Regions from separate parts of the Shouchella phoenicis genome, predicted to be linked through region 1. Evidence: a T-box and tRNA genes for the amino acid it is inferred to sense, from the RefSeq annotation. Region 1 holds a T-box; the other holds one or more tRNA genes.
What was found. The T-box of region 1 lies ahead of leuS (leucine--tRNA ligase). A T-box ahead of a tRNA ligase gene usually reads a tRNA of that ligase, here a tRNA-Leu.

Region 1 (9,505 bases):
GATCATCGTAAAGTCCTTTTGCCATCTCTGTTTCAATTAAACCAGGATGAACCACGTTTACACGCACGCCGTCCTTACCTAATTCAGCCGCTGCCGCTTTAGATAACGTTGTAATGGCTGCTTTCGTAGAAGCGTACAGGGAAGAATGGCGAATTGGAGAAAAAGATGAGATGGAGACATTGTTAATAATGGACCCTTTTTGTTGGTGGATCATTTGTTTTGCAGCGGCCTGCATACCTAAAAAGACTCCGCGCTGGTTGACATCAATTAGACCTTGATAGTCATCAAGTGTTGATTCCATAAACGGTTTTTTAAGAAACACACCGGCATTGTTCACCAAGGCATCCAATCGTTGAAACTTCTGTACAATCATTGTAATGGCTGCGTCCCAATCGGGTTGCTTCGAGACATCAAGTTTACATGGCGTCGCTTTTGAACCAATTTCTTCTGCGACAGCTTGTGCTTGATCCAAACGTCGCGCGCCAACGATTACATGGGCTCCTTCATTAGCCAAGTCATGGGCAATTGTCTTCCCTTGTCCACGATTTGCGCCGGTTATCAGAATGATTTTATCATTTAATCTTGGCATAGTACCTCCTGAATTGAACGCTATGTTGTCATTTACATGTCAATGCTTTTATAGTATTGACCTCTCTCTACGTATTCGGTGCGCACGCGTTTCATTTCTTTTACATCGGCATCAGTTAAGTCACGCACGACTTTTGCTGGTCGCCCTAATGCAAGCGTATGGGGCGGAATTGTTTTTCCTGGTGGCACAAGACTTCCTGCACCAATAAAAGCGCCTTCTCCAATTTCAGCTCCATCAAGAATGGTGGAACCCATGCCAATTAACGCATTTTTACGGATAATGGCACTATGTAACATCACTTGATGACCAATGGTCACATCATCTTCAATGACGAGGGTACGGTTTGGACTTTGATGAAGCATGGATTGATCTTGAATATTGACTCGTTTTCCAATTCGAGTTGGTGCCACATCCCCGCGGATGACCGTGTGGAACCAAACGCTCGATTGTTCGCCAATCTCCACATCTCCAGAAATAACGGCATTGCTTGCGACATAAACAGATGAATCTATGACTGGTTTTTTATCATAGTATGGTAAAATCATCCGAACATCTCCTTTCCTAATCAGGTTGAAATCGGCTATACTAATTTTATCGTACGAGTATAAAAATAGCTAGATAAGGAGGAGATGTCGTGCGTTATTTTGAAGTCCCAGAAGCGCGAGGTGTAGCGGTCATCGTTCATGGAGCTGGTGAGCACAGTGGTCGCTACAATTGGTTAGTAGAGAAATGGAACTTACACGGCTTTGACTGCTTATTAGGGGATTTACCAGGGCAGGGAGAATCAAGAGGGAAGCGTGGACACATCGATTCCTTTAAACAATACATAAAAACCGTTGACCGCTGGCTCAAGCAAGCCCGTCTTAAGCAACTTCCAATTGTGTTAGTTGGACATAGTATGGGTGGCTTGATTGCCATAAGAACGTTAATTGAACGCGATAATTCATTTATTGAAGCTGTCGTCCTTTCTGCTCCTTGCCTTCAGTTAAATATGCGTGTGTCACCGCCAAAAAAAGCTGCGGCTAAAGTGTTGAACCATGTGGCGCCAACGTTCAGTATGCAGTCTGGGCTAAAGCCGGAGCTGACAACGAGGAGTGAATTGGTACGAGAAGCGTACACAAGAGATCCTTTGCGTGTGACAAAAGTTTCGGCGCGCTGGTATCACGAGTTAAGCAAGGCAATGCTGACAACACGACGGTATCCTGAAAAAATGCCAAATATCCCAATCCTGTTAATGGTAGCCGGGGAAGATCATGTTGTTGATAGTCGGGCGGCACTGACGTGGTTTAATCATCTTGATGTAAGTCATAAGATGCTCAAAGAATGGAACGGTTTGTACCACGAGCTTTATAATGAACCTGAAAAAGAAGAGGTTTTTCGTTATACGGTCAGCTTTGTGAACATGCTCATTCCTTAATGCTCCTCCTATGTTACAATAGGAGGCAGAGGAGTGATGTATGATGAGTAAATCTAAAGCAAAGAAGCAACGAGATAAACGTGTCCGTGAAGGAAAACGAAATCCAGCTCTCAATCGTAGTGTGTACGCAATGGCCGATTTAGCGACGAGAAAAACGAAAACCAAAAAAGAATCGTTTGAAAGACAAAAACATCGTCGCTTTGATGAAAGCGACGATGTTTTTTTAGTTTGGTTGCAGATCTCGTTGAACCACATCCAGTTTCCCTGTTTCTGGACTAATCACAAGCCCATGAACGGTTACATCTTTGGGAAGTAGTGGATGATTTACAATCATATCAATGCTGTGCTTTACGCTATCTGTTACGTCTTCAAAGCCAGTTAAAAATGTGTCAATGTCAACGCCAGCGTAGCGTAACGAGTCGATGTGATCCATTTTAATCCCACGGTCTTCCGCTTTCTGTAGAACGTTATCAGAAGAAAGGCCAGTCATACCGCAGCCATAGTGGCCGACAACATAGACTTCCTCTGCGCCAAGTTCGTAAATGGCAACTAAAATACTACGCATGATACTTCCAAATGGATGAGAAATAACCGCTCCAGCATTTTTAACAATTTTGGCATCACCATTTCGCAAATCCATCGCAGAGTGTAGCAATTCTGTTAATCGCGTATCCATACATGTGAGGATCACAATTTTCTTTTGTGGAAACTTCCCAACAGAAAATTGTTCATATTTTTTGTTCTCCACAAAAGATTGATTAAATTCAAGAATGGTATCTAGTTTACTCATTTACCCGTTCCCCTTTGCTTTAGCGTTTTTCTATAACAACCACAAATGGTGGATTGTTGCGTTGATTAATAAATTGGTAAGAAGCTACATGTGCCTCTTCTTGCGGCAAGTTTGAAACATAGTGAAGCACATCGTCTTTTTCTATTTTCCCTTCAGGATGTCCATGGTAGATCACGAGTACGATGCGACCTTCTTTTGAAAGTTTGGAATAGATTTGTTCAATTGCTTGGATCGTTGTGTCTCCCGTTGTTGTAATACCCTTATCTCCTTTAGGTAAATAACCTAAATTAAAGATTGCCGCTCGAATCTCTGCCGTTTGAAAAGAAGGGAGCTGGTTGAGATGTTCATGTCCAATGTGATGGAGCTTCACACGCTTACTCATGCTTGCTTTTTGAATTCTTTCGTTTGTTGCCATTATTGCCTCGTCTTGAATGTCACAGCTAATCACTTTTCCGTTATCACCAACAAGGTTGGCTAAAAAAAGGGTGTCATGTCCATTTCCAGCTGTTGCGTCAACAACCGTGTCTCCAGATCGGACTATTTCTTGTAGCAGTGTGCGTGCGTAAGGTAAAATTCCTTGTACGTTCATGATGGAACTCCTTTATAATACTTTCCTTGCCAACTATTACGCTTCTGAAATTCTGCTTCAATGCCATTTAATACGGACCATTTGTTTGTACTCCACATTGGGCCAATGAGAATGTCTGCAGGTCCGTCTCCTGTTAAACGATGAACCATAATAGACGGAGGTAACACTTCAAGTTGATCGACAACAAGTTTTGTGTAGCTCTCTTGGTCCATAAAATCGACGTATCCTTTTTCAAATTGTTTGACCATCGGTGTTTTTTTCAACAAGTGAAGCAAATGAATTTTAATTCCCTGCACATCGAGCTTGGCTACTTCTTTTGCTGTTTCAAGCATCATCTCTTCTGTCTCAAGGGGCAGTCCGTTAATAATATGAGCGCATACACGGATGCCTTTGGCCCGTAGTTTTGCGACACCCTCTTGATAGCATTCATAATCATGTGCGCGGTTAATGAGCTGTGCGGTTTTTTCGTGTACCGTTTGTAAACCTAATTCTACCCATAGGTATGTACGCTCGTTCAATTCAGCTAAGTAGTCAACCACGTCATCAGGTAAACAATCAGGTCTTGTCGCAATAGATAAGCCGACAACACCATCTTGCGCTAAAATCGTTTCAAAATAACGCCGAAGTGTCTCTACGGGCGCATAGGTATTTGAATAAGCTTGAAAATAGCCGATATATTTATCTGTTTTCCATTTACGAGCCATTTTTTCTTTCTGTGTGTGGAATTGCGTAACTAAATCATCTTTTCGGTCACCGGCAAAATCTCCTGACCCTCGTTGGCTACAAAATGTGCAGCCTCCATACGCAACATTTCCATCACGGTTTGGGCAATCAAAGCCTGCATCTAGCGAAATCTTCATTACTTTTGAACCGAAATAGTCTTTCAGGTGGTCGTTCCACGTATAATAAAATTTCTCATTAAGGTTCGTTGGTTTTGTATCATCAATCATGTCTATCACCGTTGCCTTTTAAAGAATAAGCTTAGTGTATCATCTCTTCCATTAGAAGTCTTCCTATTGAATGACGTCATAGAAAAGTTGTTGCTAAATTCTTGAATTTCTTCTAAACTGATGAGGGTTTTGACATGATAAAGGAGGCGGGTTTATGCCTAAATCCATTTGGATTCTTATTATTGCGACAGCGATTAATATCACCGGTGCTTCGTTTCTATGGCCGCTAAATGCTGTCATTATGACGCAAGTTCTTGGCCAAACGTTAACGGCTTCAGGGTTTGTGTTAATGATCAATGCAGGTGCTGGTGTGATTGGAAGTTTAATCGGTGGACGTTTATTTGATAAATTAGGCGCATTTCGAACGATTTTAATTGGCGCAACGACATCTGCAAGTGCATCAATCTTACTTGCTTTCTTTTTTGAAACATATGTGCTTTATGGTTTATTTTTAGCTTGTATGGGTTTCGGTTCGGGGATGATGGCACCGTCCATGTATGCATTAGCTGGAAGCCTGTGGCCAGAAGGAGGCAGACGACCGTTTAATGCGATTTATGTGGCGCAAAATGTGGGGGTTTCCCTTGGGACAGCACTAATCGGAGTTGTGACGCTTGTCCGTTTAACGGATGTGTTTATCGCCAATGCAGCCGTCCATGTCTTTATGCTCGGGTTTATTGCCTTTTTCTTTCGTAAATGGGATGGACAACTTGGTCGAACTGCGGATGCTACGCTACGGGTGTCACAAAAAGTTCCGTTTAAAAAGCACTATCGTTTGCAGGCCCTTATTCTGATTTGTGGAGCGTTCTTGATTTCATGGATTGGTTATACTCAGTGGCAAGCGAATGTTTCCGTCCATATTCAAGACTTAGGCATTGCGCTTCCTCTCTATAGTTTACTTTGGACGATTAATGGCCTCATGATTGTGTTTGCACAACCTCTAATCGCCCTAATTATTCGAAAGTTCCACTTAACCATCAAAGGGCAAATGACAACGGGCATCATTATTTTTGCCTTGTCCTATTTAGTGTTAACACAAGCGAGTGTCTTTACAATGTTTCTCGTTGCCATGTTGATTTTAACCATTGGTGAAATGTTTGTCTGGCCAGCGGTGCCTACCATTGCGAATCAACTTGCTCCTAAAGGGAAAGAAGGTTCTTATCAAGGAATTGTAAACAGCATTTCAACTGGTGGGAGAATGATTGGTCCTTTGTTAGGCGGCTTAATTGTTGACTTCTATTCAATTGAATGGTTATTTCTACTCATAAGTGGACTCTTGCTGTTATCGATTCCTCTTGTTCGCATGTATGATCGACCTTTGCAAAAAGAAGAAAAAGCACAGCAATCGGCTTCATAATAGGAAAAATAGGTATATGCCTGCTTGACATTGGGAATAACTTTGCATACAATGACGATAATCATCGATAATGAAAACACAACCATTAAGGAGTAGTAGTGAACGCTTGGACACAAGAGAGCTGACGGTTGGTGCAAGTCAGTCAGATAGCGTAGCGAACTCGCCTTTTAGTGATTAAGAATGAACGTTGAGTAGTTCTTAACGGCACACACCGTTATGTGTAAGTGATTAAGCGAATGCGCTTAATAAACTGGGTGGTACCGCGGGATATAACAGCTCTCGTCCCTTTGATAGGGATGAGGGCTTTTTGTGTTTTATCGACTTGGAAAAAGGAGGAATATGAATGTCATTTTCACATCAACAAATTGAAAAGAAATGGCGGACGTTTTGGCAAGACAATAAAACGTTCAAAACAACAGAAGATCAGAATAAACCAAACTTCTATGCGCTTGACATGTTTCCATACCCATCAGGATCTGGCTTGCATGTAGGGCACCCAGAAGGCTATACGGCAACGGATATTCTTGCTCGTATGAAGCGAATGCAGGGGTATAACGTGTTACACCCAATGGGGTGGGATGCGTTTGGCTTACCAGCAGAGCAATATGCACTTGATACAGGGAATCATCCAGCGATTTTTACAAAGGAAAACATTGAAACCTTTAAGCGTCAAATCCAAGAACTAGGATTCTCTTATGACTGGGATCGTGAAATTAGCACAACAGATCCAGACTACTATAAGTGGACGCAGTGGATCTTTATTAAACTATATGAAAAAGGTCTTGCTTATGTGGACGAAGTGGCAGTGAACTGGTGTCCTGCGCTTGGTACCGTGCTGGCAAATGAAGAGATAGTCGACGGGGTGTCAGAACGTGGAGGTCACCCAGTTGAGCGTCGTCCGATGAAGCAGTGGGTATTACGGATCACGGAATACGCCGATCGTTTGCTTGAGGATTTAGAAGACCTTGACTGGCCAGAAAGTTTGAAAGACATGCAGCGCAACTGGATCGGCAAATCAGAAGGTGCAGAAGTAACGTTCGACATTAACGGTGAAGAGGTAAGGGTGTTTACGACTCGTCCCGATACATTGTTTGGTGCAACGTACATGGTTCTTGCTCCTGAACACAAACTTGTTGATCAAATTACAACAAGTGAGCAGAAGGAAACGGTTGAAGCATACAAGAAACAAGTTTCGTTGAAAAGTGACCTAGAACGTACGGACCTTGCGAAAGAAAAGACTGGCGCGTTCACAGGAGCCTATGCAATTAATCCAGCTAATGGAGCAGAAATTCCAGTCTGGGTTGCAGATTATGTATTGATCAGCTATGGTACTGGCGCGGTAATGGCTGTTCCTGGTCATGATGAGCGTGACTATGAATTTGCCAAAACATTTGACCTACCGATAAAAGAAGTTGTTGCCGGCGGTGACTTGTCTCAAGAAGCTCATACTGGGGATGGCGAACATGTACATTCTGACTTTTTGAACGGGCTTCATAAAGAAGAGGCAATCACAAAAATGATAGCGTGGCTTGAAGAGAGTGGCTCTGGTTCGAAAAAAATTACGTATCGCCTGCGCGACTGGTTATTTAGCAGACAGCGTTATTGGGGCGAGCCGATTCCAGTGATCCATTGGGAAGATGGGTCGATGTCGACGGTGGCTGAAAGTGAGCTACCGCTCATGTTGCCAGAACTTGATGAGATAAAACCTTCTGGTACAGGGGAATCACCGCTTGCCAACGCAACAGACTGGCTTGAAGTAACAGATTCTAAAACAGGTATGAAAGGCCGTCGTGAGACAAACACAATGCCCCAGTGGGCAGGTAGCTGCTGGTACTATCTACGCTATATCGATCCAACCAATGAAGACGTGCTTGTAGATCCAGAAAAAGCGAAGGCATGGTTGCCAGTTGATATCTATATCGGTGGCGTTGAACATGCGGTTCTCCATCTTCTTTATGCACGATTCTGGCACAAGTTCTTATACGATATTGGCGTTGTCCCAACAAAAGAGCCGTTCCAAAAACTGTTTAACCAAGGGATGATTCTTGGAGACAACAATGAGAAAATGAGTAAGTCAAAAGGAAATGTGGTCAATCCAGACGATATCATTGCGACTCACGGTGCTGATACACTTCGCCTTTATGAAATGTTTATGGGGCCACTTGATGCATCGATTGCTTGGTCGACAAATGGACTTGATGGTTCAAGACGTTTCCTAGAGCGTGTATGGCGACTCATTGTAAACGAAGAAACCGGGCAATTGAACGATAAAGTTCAAGATGCAGAGGCAACAGACGTGCTGACACGGACGTATCATCAAACGGTGAAAAAGGTAACAGAAGACTTTACTGAAATTCGCTTTAATACCGGTATTTCACAGCTAATGGTATTCGTTAACGAAGCAAATAAACAAGATATTTTGCCTAAAGAATTGGCAGAAGGCTTCGTGAAGTTGCTTTCTCCGATTGCGCCACATATTGCTGAAGAAATTTGGCAAAAGCTTGGTCATAGTGAATCGATTGCTTATGCGGAGTGGCCGACGTACGATGAGTCCCTATTAGTTGAAAATGAAATCGAAGTCGTTGTTCAAATTAACGGCAAAGTAAAAGCCAAATTGGTTGTAGCAAAAACGGCTTCGAAAGACGAACTAGAAGCAGCTGCCAAAGCAGATGCAAAAGTTCAAGAAGCCATTGGCGACAAAGCGATCCGTAAGATTATTGCTGTTCCTGGAAAACTTGTGAACATCGTTGTCGGATAACGAAAAAGCAGGGTGCTCATGGCACTCTGCTTTTTATTTGCTATTCAATGCCGCACCAGAACCAGCTGTATAGCCAGTAGAAAAGGCACATGTAATGTTATATCCACCAGTATAGCCGTGGATATCAAGTACTTCCCCACAGAAATAAAGCCCTTTTGTTTTCCGAGACTGCATCGTTTTTGGCTCAATTTCTTTCACGCTTACGCCGCCACCTGTAACAAATGCTTTTTCAATTGATAAGGTTCCGTTTGCTTTTAAAGGAAAAGCCGTTAATGTTTGTGCGAGTTTTCGTAGTGCTTCGTGAGATGTATTGGCACATACTTCTTGCTCGTTAATGTTAAGGTCCTTATAAAGGAACGTGAGCAATCGTTCAGGAGCAAAGCCCTTTAAGACCGTTTTTAATGCTTTTCTTGGCTCAGCTTTTATTAATTTAACGAGTTGTTGAAATAGATCTTCATGGGAAGAACCAGGGAAAAGCTGAATGCTCATCGGCACCCACTGCGCGTTGTATTTCTTTAATGCTTTGACGACGTATTGGCTACACCGAAGGGCTGCAGGGCCTGAGATGCCAAAATGTGTGAAGATCATATCGCCTTCATGGGTTTTGATTTTTTTGCCGTTTGGTGCTGTAACCGTTAGTTCAATTTCCCGTAGTGATAGTCCTTGTAGATCTTTATTCGTAATAAACGGTTGATCAATGGTGATTGGAACTTCGGTTGGATAAAGCTCTGTAATCGTGTGACCTGCTTTTTTTGCCCACGGATACCCACTTCCATTACTCCCTGTATGAGGGACAGATTTTCCACCAGTCGCAATGATGACTGCCTTCGTGGCAACTGTTGTTCCGTCTTTTAACAAAACGGAATGTAGATCTTCTTCCGAAAAGTGCAGATCTCCAACTTCTGTATTCGTACGAATGTCAACCTTCAATGATCGAATACGATTTAGGAGTGTATCGACAACCGTCTGTGCCTTGTCGCTAATAGGGAACATACGTCCCCGGTCTTCTTCTTTTAGTTGAATCCCTAAATTTTCAAAAAAGGTAATAATGTTTTCAT
Region 2 (9,505 bases), 1.5 Mb from region 1:
ACTCGGCAAAATGACCCCGTAACTTCGGGAGAAGGGGTGCTCTATTAAGGTGAATAGCCTGAGAGAGCCGCAGTGAATAGATCCAAGCGACTGTTTAGCAAAAACACAGGTCTCTGCCAAGCCGCAAGGCGAAGTATAGGGGCTGACACCTGCCCGGTGCTGGAAGGTTAAGAGGAGGGGTTATCCCGTAAGGGAGAAGCTCTGAATTGAAGCCCCAGTAAACGGCGGCCGTAACTATAACGGTCCTAAGGTAGCGAAATTCCTTGTCGGGTAAGTTCCGACCCGCACGAATGGTGCAACGACTTGGATACTGTCTCAACGAGAGACCCGGTGAAATTATAGTACCTGTGAAGATGCAGGTTACCCGCGACAGGACGGAAAGACCCCATGGAGCTTTACTGTAGCTTGATAGTGAGTGTTGGTACCATTTGTACAGGATAGGTAGGAGCCTAGGAAACCGGAGCGCTAGCTTCGGTGGAGGCGTCGGTGGGATACTACCCTGATGGTGCTGACATTCTAACCTCGACCCGTGATCCGGGTCAGGGACATTGTCAGGTGGGCAGTTTGACTGGGGCGGTCGCCTCCTAAACAGTAACGGAGGCGCCCAAAGGTTCCCTCAGAATGGTTGGAAATCATTCGTAGAGTGCAAAGGCATAAGGGAGCTTGACTGCGAGACCTACAAGTCGAGCAGGGACGAAAGTCGGGCTTAGTGATCCGGCGGTGCCGTATGGAAGGGCCGTCGCTCAACGGATAAAAGCTACCCTGGGGATAACAGGCTTATCTCCCCCAAGAGTCCACATCGACGGGGAGGTTTGGCACCTCGATGTCGGCTCGTCGCATCCTGGGGCTGAAGTAGGTCCCAAGGGTTGGGCTGTTCGCCCATTAAAGCGGCACGCGAGCTGGGTTCAGAACGTCGTGAGACAGTTCGGTCCCTATCCGTCGCGGGCGTAGGAAATTTGAGAGGAGCTGTCCTTAGTACGAGAGGACCGGGATGGACATACCGCTGGTGTACCAGTTGTTCCGCCAGGAGCATCGCTGGGTAGCTACGTATGGACGGGATAAGTGCTGAAAGCATCTAAGCATGAAGCCCCCCTCAAGATGAGATTTCCCATGGCGTAAGCCAGTAAGACCCCTTAGAGATGATGAGGTTGATAGGTCAGAAGTGGAAGTGTGGCGACACATGGAGCGGACTGATACTAATCGGTCGAGGGCTTATCCTAATTTTTTTCTTGACTTGAGTTTGATTTCTAGATTTAGTTTTGAAAGAATCAACGATTCTTTTCATAGTCTGGTGGCAATAGCAAAGAGGTCACACCCGTTCCCATGCCGAACACGGTCGTTAAGCTCTTTTGCGCCGATGGTAGTTGGGGGCTTCCCCCTGTGAGAGTAGGACGTTGCCAGGCTTACTTAACTAAATTTTCCACAGTAGCTCAGTGGTAGAGCTATCGGCTGTTAACCGATCGGTCGCAGGTTCGAATCCTGCCTGTGGAGCCATAGCTGGAGAGCTGTCCGAGCTGGCCGAAGGAGCACGATTGGAAATCGTGTAGGCGGTGTAAAACCGTCTCGAGGGTTCGAATCCCTCGCTCTCCGCCAGATCTTATTCTTATGAATACATACATGTACTAAATTTTCACTGGCCCGTTGGTCAAGCGGTTAAGACACCGCCCTTTCACGGCGGTAACACGGGTTCGAATCCCGTACGGGTCACCATTTTTAATGAACTTGCATATTATATTGGAGGATTAGCTCAGCTGGGAGAGCACCTGCCTTACAAGCAGGGGGTCGGCGGTTCGATCCCGTCATCCTCCACCATTAAGTTTTTTCAATCAGGAAGATGTATTTCTTCATAGATATACATCATCGGTAACTATGTAACGTCGCGGGGTGGAGCAGTCTGGTAGCTCGTCGGGCTCATAACCCGAAGGTCGGTGGTTCAAATCCGCCCCCCGCAACCAAAAAAATGGTCCGGTAGTTCAGTTGGTTAGAATGCCTGCCTGTCACGCAGGAGGTCGCGGGTTCGAGTCCCGTCCGGACCGCCATTTTTTAAAAAAGCCATACATATGTTTATGGCTCAGTAGCTCAGTTGGTAGAGCAACGGACTGAAAATCCGTGTGTCGGCGGTTCGATTCCGTCCTGAGCCACCACTTACTTTTGCCGGTCTAGCTCAATTGGTAGAGCAACTGACTTGTAATCAGTAGGTTGGGGGTTCAAGTCCTCTGGCCGGCACCACTGAAAAAGTTGTTGACAAAACCAACGGTTTTAGGTAAGATAAGTATTGTCTTTTCAAAGTGGAGGGGTAGCGAAGTGGCTAAACGCGGCGGACTGTAAATCCGCTCCCTCCGGGTTCGGCGGTTCGAATCCGTCCCCCTCCACCATTTTTAAGGGGTATAGTTTAATGGTAAAACGAAGGTCTCCAAAACCTTTGATGTGGGTTCGATTCCTACTACCCCTGCCAATTAAACAAATATGGCGATCGTGGCGAAGTGGTTAACGCACCGGATTGTGGTTCCGGCATTCGTGGGTTCGATTCCCATCGGTCGCCCCATTATTGGGCTATAGCCAAGCGGTAAGGCAACGGATTTTGATTCCGTCATTCCCTGGTTCGATCCCAGGTAGCCCAGCCATTTATATGCGGAAGTAGTTCAGTGGTAGAACACCACCTTGCCAAGGTGGGGGTCGCGAGTTCGAATCTCGTCTTCCGCTCTTTATTTTGCCAAGGCGGTATAGCCAAGTGGTAAGGCAGGGGTCTGCAAAACCCTTATCACCGGTTCAAATCCGGTTACCGCCTCCAATAGTTTCATAGAATGAGATGGTCCTTACATACATGCCGGGGTGGTGGAATTGGCAGACACACAGGACTTAAAATCCTGCGATTGGTGACAATCGTGCCGGTTCAAGTCCGGCCCTCGGCACCATTTCTTTGTACAAGCGCCCGTAGCTCAATTGGATAGAGCGTCTGACTACGGATCAGAAGGTTAGGGGTTCGACTCCTCTCGGGCGCGCTTTTAAAAACCAGCTTAAATTAAGCTGGTTTTTTGTTTTTTTAATTAATGCTTCTCTATAATAAGTAGTTACTTTTTAGTAGTTTAATTATAGAAAAGGATGTGAACGAAATTGGAAAAACAACTAAAAGAGTCGTTTAAACAATTATCAGATACGATGGTGGAAATTCAAAATGCACGCGTTGTTTATGTTGATGACTTTATACCAGAACATGCTGCAGAGAGTGATCAAACTTCTTATTTTGAAGAAGCTATGGGGAACGGTAACGTAAAATTGATTTTGGGACCGAAGCGTTATTACGCAACAATAAAATTGCCTAGTCGAACAGTTATAGAAGGTCAAGGTATGGAACTGACGACAATTCAAACACCTGATACCGCACCTTCTTCGGAATGGACAATTTCATTACGAGACAAAGAGCAAGGTGAAGAATACATTGTTGTTAAAAACCTTAGTTTAGACGGAAATAGAAGAAGAGGCTCAGAACCTGTTGGAGGAAGTCGGTCAAGTTGTTTAACGCTACATGGCGTAAAGTATGCATGGATTGATCATGTTTTTGCATATAATAGTTCTTTACATGGTTTTGATGTAACTTCAACGGGATTAGATTATCATTACGGTGGAGATGGAACTGTTGATAGTGGACCATCTCAATATGTTTGGATTGAGTCGTGTAAAGCAACTGATTGGGTTGATGATGGATTTACAACACATCATAGTGAGTATATTACTATATCAAATTGTTATGCCTATGATCCCTTTACACGCGGAAATCAAAACGGTATAGAAATTGATGATGGAAGTCGTCATATTTTGTTGTCAAACAATTATACATCAGGTTGTTATGGTGGGATTGAAGTAAAAGCACATGATAACTCTAGCGCAGCTAACAATGTGCACATTATGGGTCATATCTCTAGAGAAGACGCTCGTAGTTACAACTTCAGGCATATTGGCCACCATACTGGAGAGGATCCTGATTCCAAATCTGCTTTTCATTTAACAGCAACCAATCTTGTGTCTCTGCATCCCAATAATAAAAAAGGATTTCAAAATAATATCGATCCTCGAGCGTTAGTCGTGAGTGCATACACGAATGTGAGTATCACAAACTTTACAGCAATTGGGGACGAAGAGTATGACTTTAGAAACGGTCCGGTTGTTGCTGTTCAATATAAAGCAAGAAATGTAATATTAAATGGGATGAATATCAGTCGATTTAACCGAGCAAGTGATGCTATTCTTGTATTTGGTGGCAATAATAGAGGAGACCATATTTCACTAAGTAATATTAATATTCATAATTCTGGTGATACTAATGGGGTTTTTGTAGGTGGTGGCCATAGTAATGTTTCTATTAATAGCGTAAATGCAATCTCTTCAAATGCTATAAGAAATAACGCGGTCGAAACAGCCACAAATTCAGTAAATATTAGTAACGTTACAGCTACTGGTTATCAAACAGCTATAAAAAGTGGTGGGGTTTCCTATGTTAACCCGATAACAGTGGTTTCTGGAGGCGCTAGAATTGCGTCCAGTACCGGTGAGCCAAATCATGATCAATCTATAATTATTTCGAGTACTGCATCTCCCACAGCAACTAACTCAAAAACAATGGTAGGCGCTTCTTCAAATTCTCATGCAGAAGGAGAAGGATCTTTTATTTTAGGAAGTGCAGGAAATTCAAGAGCTCGCGGACCGAGAAGTAGCATTATTAGTTCAAGTGCAGCAATTGCTGGTCAGCCAAATGGCGGTTTTGGTTCAATGGTGGTTGCTAGTAACTTAACGAGTAACCCCAATAGTTATTCTGTCGTAGGAGGGTATGGTGCTACAGGAAATTCTAGTAGTTCAAACCGTAAGTGGGAGCTTGATAGCAGAAATGGAACAATAAAGGCGTCAGGTAGAATTACAGGGTCAGAAACTTTTGCTGATTTTGCTGAGTATTTCGAGAGCATGGATGGAAGAGCGATACAAACTGGGATGTTAGTCGCACTAGAAGGAGATAAAGTTCGATTAGCTAATCAAGACGATGATATTATTGGAGTAATATCACAAACCGCTGGTGTCCTACTGGGAGAAGCTTCATTTCATTGGAAAGGACGTTACTTGAAAAATGATTTTGGCGCATATATCTATGAGCCACAGTTGGTACGAACGTACGATATTGATGATGATGGTAACACATTAGCAAGCTATAAAGAAGAACGTGTATTGTTACCGTTAGAAGACCCTAAATATGATAGCAACATGCGATATTCAGCAAGAAAAGACCGAGATGAATGGAATGTTGTTGGTTTAACAGGACAAGTGCATGTAAGAATTAATGAAGAAGTTCAGTTAGGGGATAAATTAACAGCAAAAGGTGGGGTTGGGTATCCAAGTAATGAGAGATTTGGCAACATAACTGTTATGAAAATTACTAAGCCTTATCAGGAAGATAAAGGATATGGTATTGCACTTTGTTTTATAAAATAACAGCTATAATTAAAAAGAAGAGGCTTAGACGCTTCTTCTTTTTAATGTTTTTTATTCAATTTCTACATTAAGTTCCTCGGCTAACAAATCTAATTCTTCTCTATATTGAAGTACGATTGATCTGGCCTCATCTAAAAGTTCATTTGCTTCTTCCATATCAGCAAATTCCCCTGACTCTATAAATTGACCTGTCTGTTCATAACCCTCTAATCGAATGGTAGCACCTTCAATATATTGATTATGCACATTCGTTACCTCTGTTGTGCCTGGATTAATAGCTTCTAGATCGGTTAAAAAATCACGATAAGGTGCAATAATGTTCTCATTTAAAAAGTTTACAGCGTCATAATCCTCTAAACCACCTTGGATCTCTTCAAAATTTGCCATAATGTCCAATTCAGTTTGATAGAGATTATCCATCTCATTAGAGTTTAGATATTGAACAAGGTCATCTTGTACATCATTACTGCAGCCAGATAGAAACAAAAAGCTTAACGTTAATAAACATGTAAGAATAAATTTGTGCATAACAATCACCTTTCTATTGTAAATTGAAATTAATCTCTTTTTTATACCCTGAATTCCTGTTTACTAAAGCATTTATGCACGTAAGCTGTATAGGTATTAAATTATGAAAAACTATTGACGGAACTAACGATGAATGGTATATTATTATTTGTCGATAAGTTGTTTATGCCGGTGTGGCGGAATTGGCAGACGCGCACGACTCAAAATCGTGTTCCTCTGGAGTGCCGGTTCGACCCCGGCCACCGGTATCGTAAAACGTAGGTTTATATACCTGTTCAATCAGCATTTCTAGCATAGTCTAGGTGCTGATTTTTTTGTGATGCACATTATTAAACCTTCAAAAATCGTACGTTGCTAAATAAATAAAATGACGTATTCTTTTTAACCAGATTTGGATTTAAGATTGCTTAAAAATGTTAAGGGAGTTACAATCCTAATTAAAAGGGATGACTTATTGAGTTTATCTAAACAAGCAGATTAGAGGACATAACTTGTTTCATAAAGGTCATATTACTGCAACAGATTGACTAGTGCATTTCCACAATAATGTCTTGGTCTAAAAGGAGTGTACGTTGTGGCGTTTTTAATCCTCATGATTGGCGTATTTATAACAATTGCTACTAAAGAAAGTGGAGTATCTCTCTTTAAGAATAAAACAAGGGATTTGGTACACCTAACTTTTTTTGTTTTAGCTATAGCGTTATACGTTGTTAATGGCACACTCGTTCAGCTGGTTCCTGATCTAATTGTACTTTATTTATCGATTTTATTAGTAATTCCACTGTTCGTTAAGTTTTTAAAGCGCAACGGTACCGCTGATCTGTAAAACGGTCCTACGTACAAGGGAATGCATCAAATGTTGATAAAGGGGTTATTAGAGATCTGATAGAGTATCTATTCAGTAGAGCTGTAAGGGAGTTATTCGCTGCTTTGTCGGCTGAGAAGAATTTCAAATATGAAATATGATATACCGCGTACAATAAAGGAAGACTCACGTAACGATAAGAATAGCATCGCTTATTATTTTTCCAATGTAGAGCCTTAAACTATATTCATAATATATATAGATTTATCAATATATTATTGAGCTGTTTGTCAAAAAAGAAGGTCTTCAGCTTCTTTTTCAAGAATGAATGATTCTAATAAACTATGGAGGGATAGAGATGAACTTAACATCAAAACATATTATCGCTGTGTTTGCTAATGTTCTCAATGAAAGATAGTGAAGATACAAGAAGCAGCGTTTGTTACGCTCACGAATGATACGATTCATCAACTTATAACGCGCCCACCTATGCGGTCTCGAATCATTGACTGTATGAATTTGAATGCTAGGAATCTTGTACCATATGAAACGTGGAAGGGGCATCCTTTTGCGATAATGGGTCGTTTACATGAATGATACTTACATAGAATGTGGGGAACAAGATGATCGTTTGGTTTAAACATTTACCTGAAATGAAAATGGATGCCGCTGAGTGGAAACCAGTGATAAGAAATAATTGGTTTCGTACACATTATATGAAGTTTGTCTATACGCTTCAGATTATCCTTTTTCTTAGTAGCTATTTCCTTAGTCTTTCAATTCCAACTATTTATCTCATAGTCATTGCCGTCAGTGTTTTTATTGTCCATGAAATCATTCACATTCTTGTTGTATATAAGAAAGGTGATATTAGTCTTACATATGGCCAATTCTTTTTCTGGCTCCATACGAATGCGACGCTTTCAAAGTCTAATTTTTGGTTGTTCATGACGTTGCCTTTTATTCTGTTAACGGCTTTACCTCTTAGTGTTTCTTTTTTTGTACCTGGAGATCTGAGGGGGATTTTCCTATTTGTAAGTTGGTTTAATGCAATCGTATCGGCGTCTGATCTTTTTAATTCTGTATTGATCGCGTTTAAGCCTAGGGGTTCTGAATTTTGCAGGGGGTTTTATCGAGTGCAGCCAATAAAACGGGCTCGTTAGGATGAATCTTCTTTGCTTTTATCCCGCTTGTAAATAGCACGCATTGTTGCGGCTAAAAATGTAGCAACTGCAATCGCCACGACTAATGGCCAGCCTGATGCTATGTCGTCAAAAATTAAAAAGAGAAGAATAAGTGCTGTTGTTGGTGCAAGGGCATAAAGGAGTCCGTAAACAAATGGATTTTTCGTTTTCATGTCTTCACCTCTAAGAATACCTACCCGACAGAACAGCTTTCAAACGTTAAAAAAGAAATTTTGTTCGAATATATCGAAAAATTTAAACAATCCGCTTACATATGATGAATGAACTATGATAGACTGCTAGTTGTAAGAAGTTATACACGTTAGTAAAGCAAGCTGATTAGGGGGATATTTAGTGAGAAAAGGTATGATTATTCTATCTATCTTTGCAATAATAGGTATCGTAGGTGTCGCTGGATTTTATTTTGGACAAAGTGCTTTAGAACGTTTTTCGGGCTCAGATGAAGCAAGCGGAGAGGAAGCGAGTACATCGGTGTCATCTGAAATGAACGGTGAAGATGATGATTCCAATGAAATTGTGCTGACAGCTTCCGTTGATGAGGAATTACATGATTTGTTTCCTAAAACGATGTCAGAGCGTGATATGCAGGAAGCGATTCATTTTATGACCCATGGACTTGTGGAAGCCGAGAAAAAGTGGGGGAAGGTTCAGCTGACGGAAGAACGAATTGAATGGTTATTTGATTTAGCAACAGAGAGAGAGTCTGAATTCACGCACGGAGATCGTTACGTTGAACTATTAAGCAGGTGGAACGAAGGCGACTTTAGCCATGCTGTAGAAGACCATAATTTTATTTGGAAGTTATGGGGAGGAACAGTTGGTGAAGCGACTCGTTTATTAACCCCATCAGAAGTGGAAGCGTATAACGAAGAACACTTTTAAGAGAAAAAGCATAACCTGGCTAACCCAGATTATGCTTTGTTTTATGATGCAACAACATCTTCATCGACTGTCGATGTCTTTGCATTATTTGGCAAGGTGATAAATTTGGTCAAGAATGCCCCTACTAAGTGAAGTCCAGCAATTAACCAAATTAAACCAGCAACGCCAATTACATCGAAAAAGATGCCAACGAGAAGTGGACCAACGAACACACATAAGCCTGCTCCTAAGTTTAAGATCGCCATAGCCGCGCCTTTGTCTTCTTTTACGAGTGACGGGACTAGTGCAGAAAGTGGCACATAGCCTGCGATACAAGCGCCCCATAAGATGCCTACAATTTGCATGGCAACTAAATTACCGCCAGTTAGTGCAGGTGTGTAAAAGAATAAGACGGTAAACACAGCACAACCGACCCCGCCGAACCACATAACCGTATTCCGCCAGCCAAACCGGTCTCCGATCATTCCAGATAACAAGTTTACAGCAATGTTTGAAAGGAAAATTGTCCCCCATAAACTAAGCCATGCAGAGGTACTAATGCCATACTCAATTGCAAAGTATGTAGGAATAAAGACTGGAAAGGCATATTGACCTGTTTGATTGATAA

Region 2: it encodes a tRNA-Leu, which carries the amino acid that the T-box ahead of leuS (leucine--tRNA ligase) is inferred to sense. The anticodon was not compared.

The regions. Positions count from the first base shown of each region.
Region 1 covers NZ_JBDFMQ010000001.1:2,695,990-2,705,494, reverse strand. Annotated here, with positions in the region: gene ABC361_RS14495 (SDR family NAD(P)-dependent oxidoreductase) at 1-589, opposite strand, end outside; gene ABC361_RS14490 (gamma carbonic anhydrase) at 622-1,134, opposite strand; gene ABC361_RS14485 (alpha/beta hydrolase) at 1,224-2,006, shown strand; gene ABC361_RS14480 (hypothetical protein) at 2,050-2,322, shown strand; gene ABC361_RS14475 (beta-class carbonic anhydrase) at 2,230-2,796, opposite strand; gene mnmM (tRNA 5-(aminomethyl)-2-thiouridylate-methyltransferase MnmM) at 2,816-3,385, opposite strand; gene mnmL (tRNA modification radical SAM protein MnmL/YtqA) at 3,382-4,335, opposite strand; gene ABC361_RS14460 (MDR family MFS transporter) at 4,490-5,689, shown strand; T-box leader at 5,762-5,979, shown strand; gene leuS (leucine--tRNA ligase) at 6,033-8,447, shown strand; gene ABC361_RS14450 (BaiN/RdsA family NAD(P)/FAD-dependent oxidoreductase) at 8,481-9,505, opposite strand, start outside.
Region 2 covers NZ_JBDFMQ010000001.1:1,221,906-1,231,410, forward strand. Annotated here, with positions in the region: rRNA gene ABC361_RS06630 (23S ribosomal RNA) at 1-1,220, shown strand, start outside; rRNA gene rrf (5S ribosomal RNA) at 1,288-1,403, shown strand; tRNA gene ABC361_RS06640 (tRNA-Asn) at 1,420-1,494, shown strand; tRNA gene ABC361_RS06645 (tRNA-Ser) at 1,500-1,593, shown strand; tRNA gene ABC361_RS06650 (tRNA-Glu) at 1,636-1,710, shown strand; tRNA gene ABC361_RS06655 (tRNA-Val) at 1,737-1,812, shown strand; tRNA gene ABC361_RS06660 (tRNA-Met) at 1,879-1,955, shown strand; tRNA gene ABC361_RS06665 (tRNA-Asp) at 1,963-2,039, shown strand; tRNA gene ABC361_RS06670 (tRNA-Phe) at 2,069-2,144, shown strand; tRNA gene ABC361_RS06675 (tRNA-Thr) at 2,154-2,229, shown strand; tRNA gene ABC361_RS06680 (tRNA-Tyr) at 2,291-2,375, shown strand; tRNA gene ABC361_RS06685 (tRNA-Trp) at 2,382-2,455, shown strand; tRNA gene ABC361_RS06690 (tRNA-His) at 2,470-2,545, shown strand; tRNA gene ABC361_RS06695 (tRNA-Gln) at 2,550-2,624, shown strand; tRNA gene ABC361_RS06700 (tRNA-Gly) at 2,632-2,703, shown strand; tRNA gene ABC361_RS06705 (tRNA-Cys) at 2,718-2,791, shown strand; tRNA gene ABC361_RS06710 (tRNA-Leu) at 2,827-2,915, shown strand; tRNA gene ABC361_RS06715 (tRNA-Arg) at 2,929-3,002, shown strand; gene ABC361_RS06720 (peptidase G2 autoproteolytic cleavage domain-containing protein) at 3,115-5,478, shown strand; gene ABC361_RS06725 (hypothetical protein) at 5,530-6,006, opposite strand; tRNA gene ABC361_RS06730 (tRNA-Leu) at 6,174-6,254, shown strand; gene ABC361_RS06735 (hypothetical protein) at 6,581-6,832, shown strand; gene ABC361_RS06740 (DUF3267 domain-containing protein) at 7,435-7,974, shown strand; gene ABC361_RS06745 (hypothetical protein) at 7,971-8,168, opposite strand; gene ABC361_RS06750 (DUF6241 domain-containing protein) at 8,350-8,898, shown strand; gene ABC361_RS06755 (MFS transporter) at 8,940-9,505, opposite strand, start outside.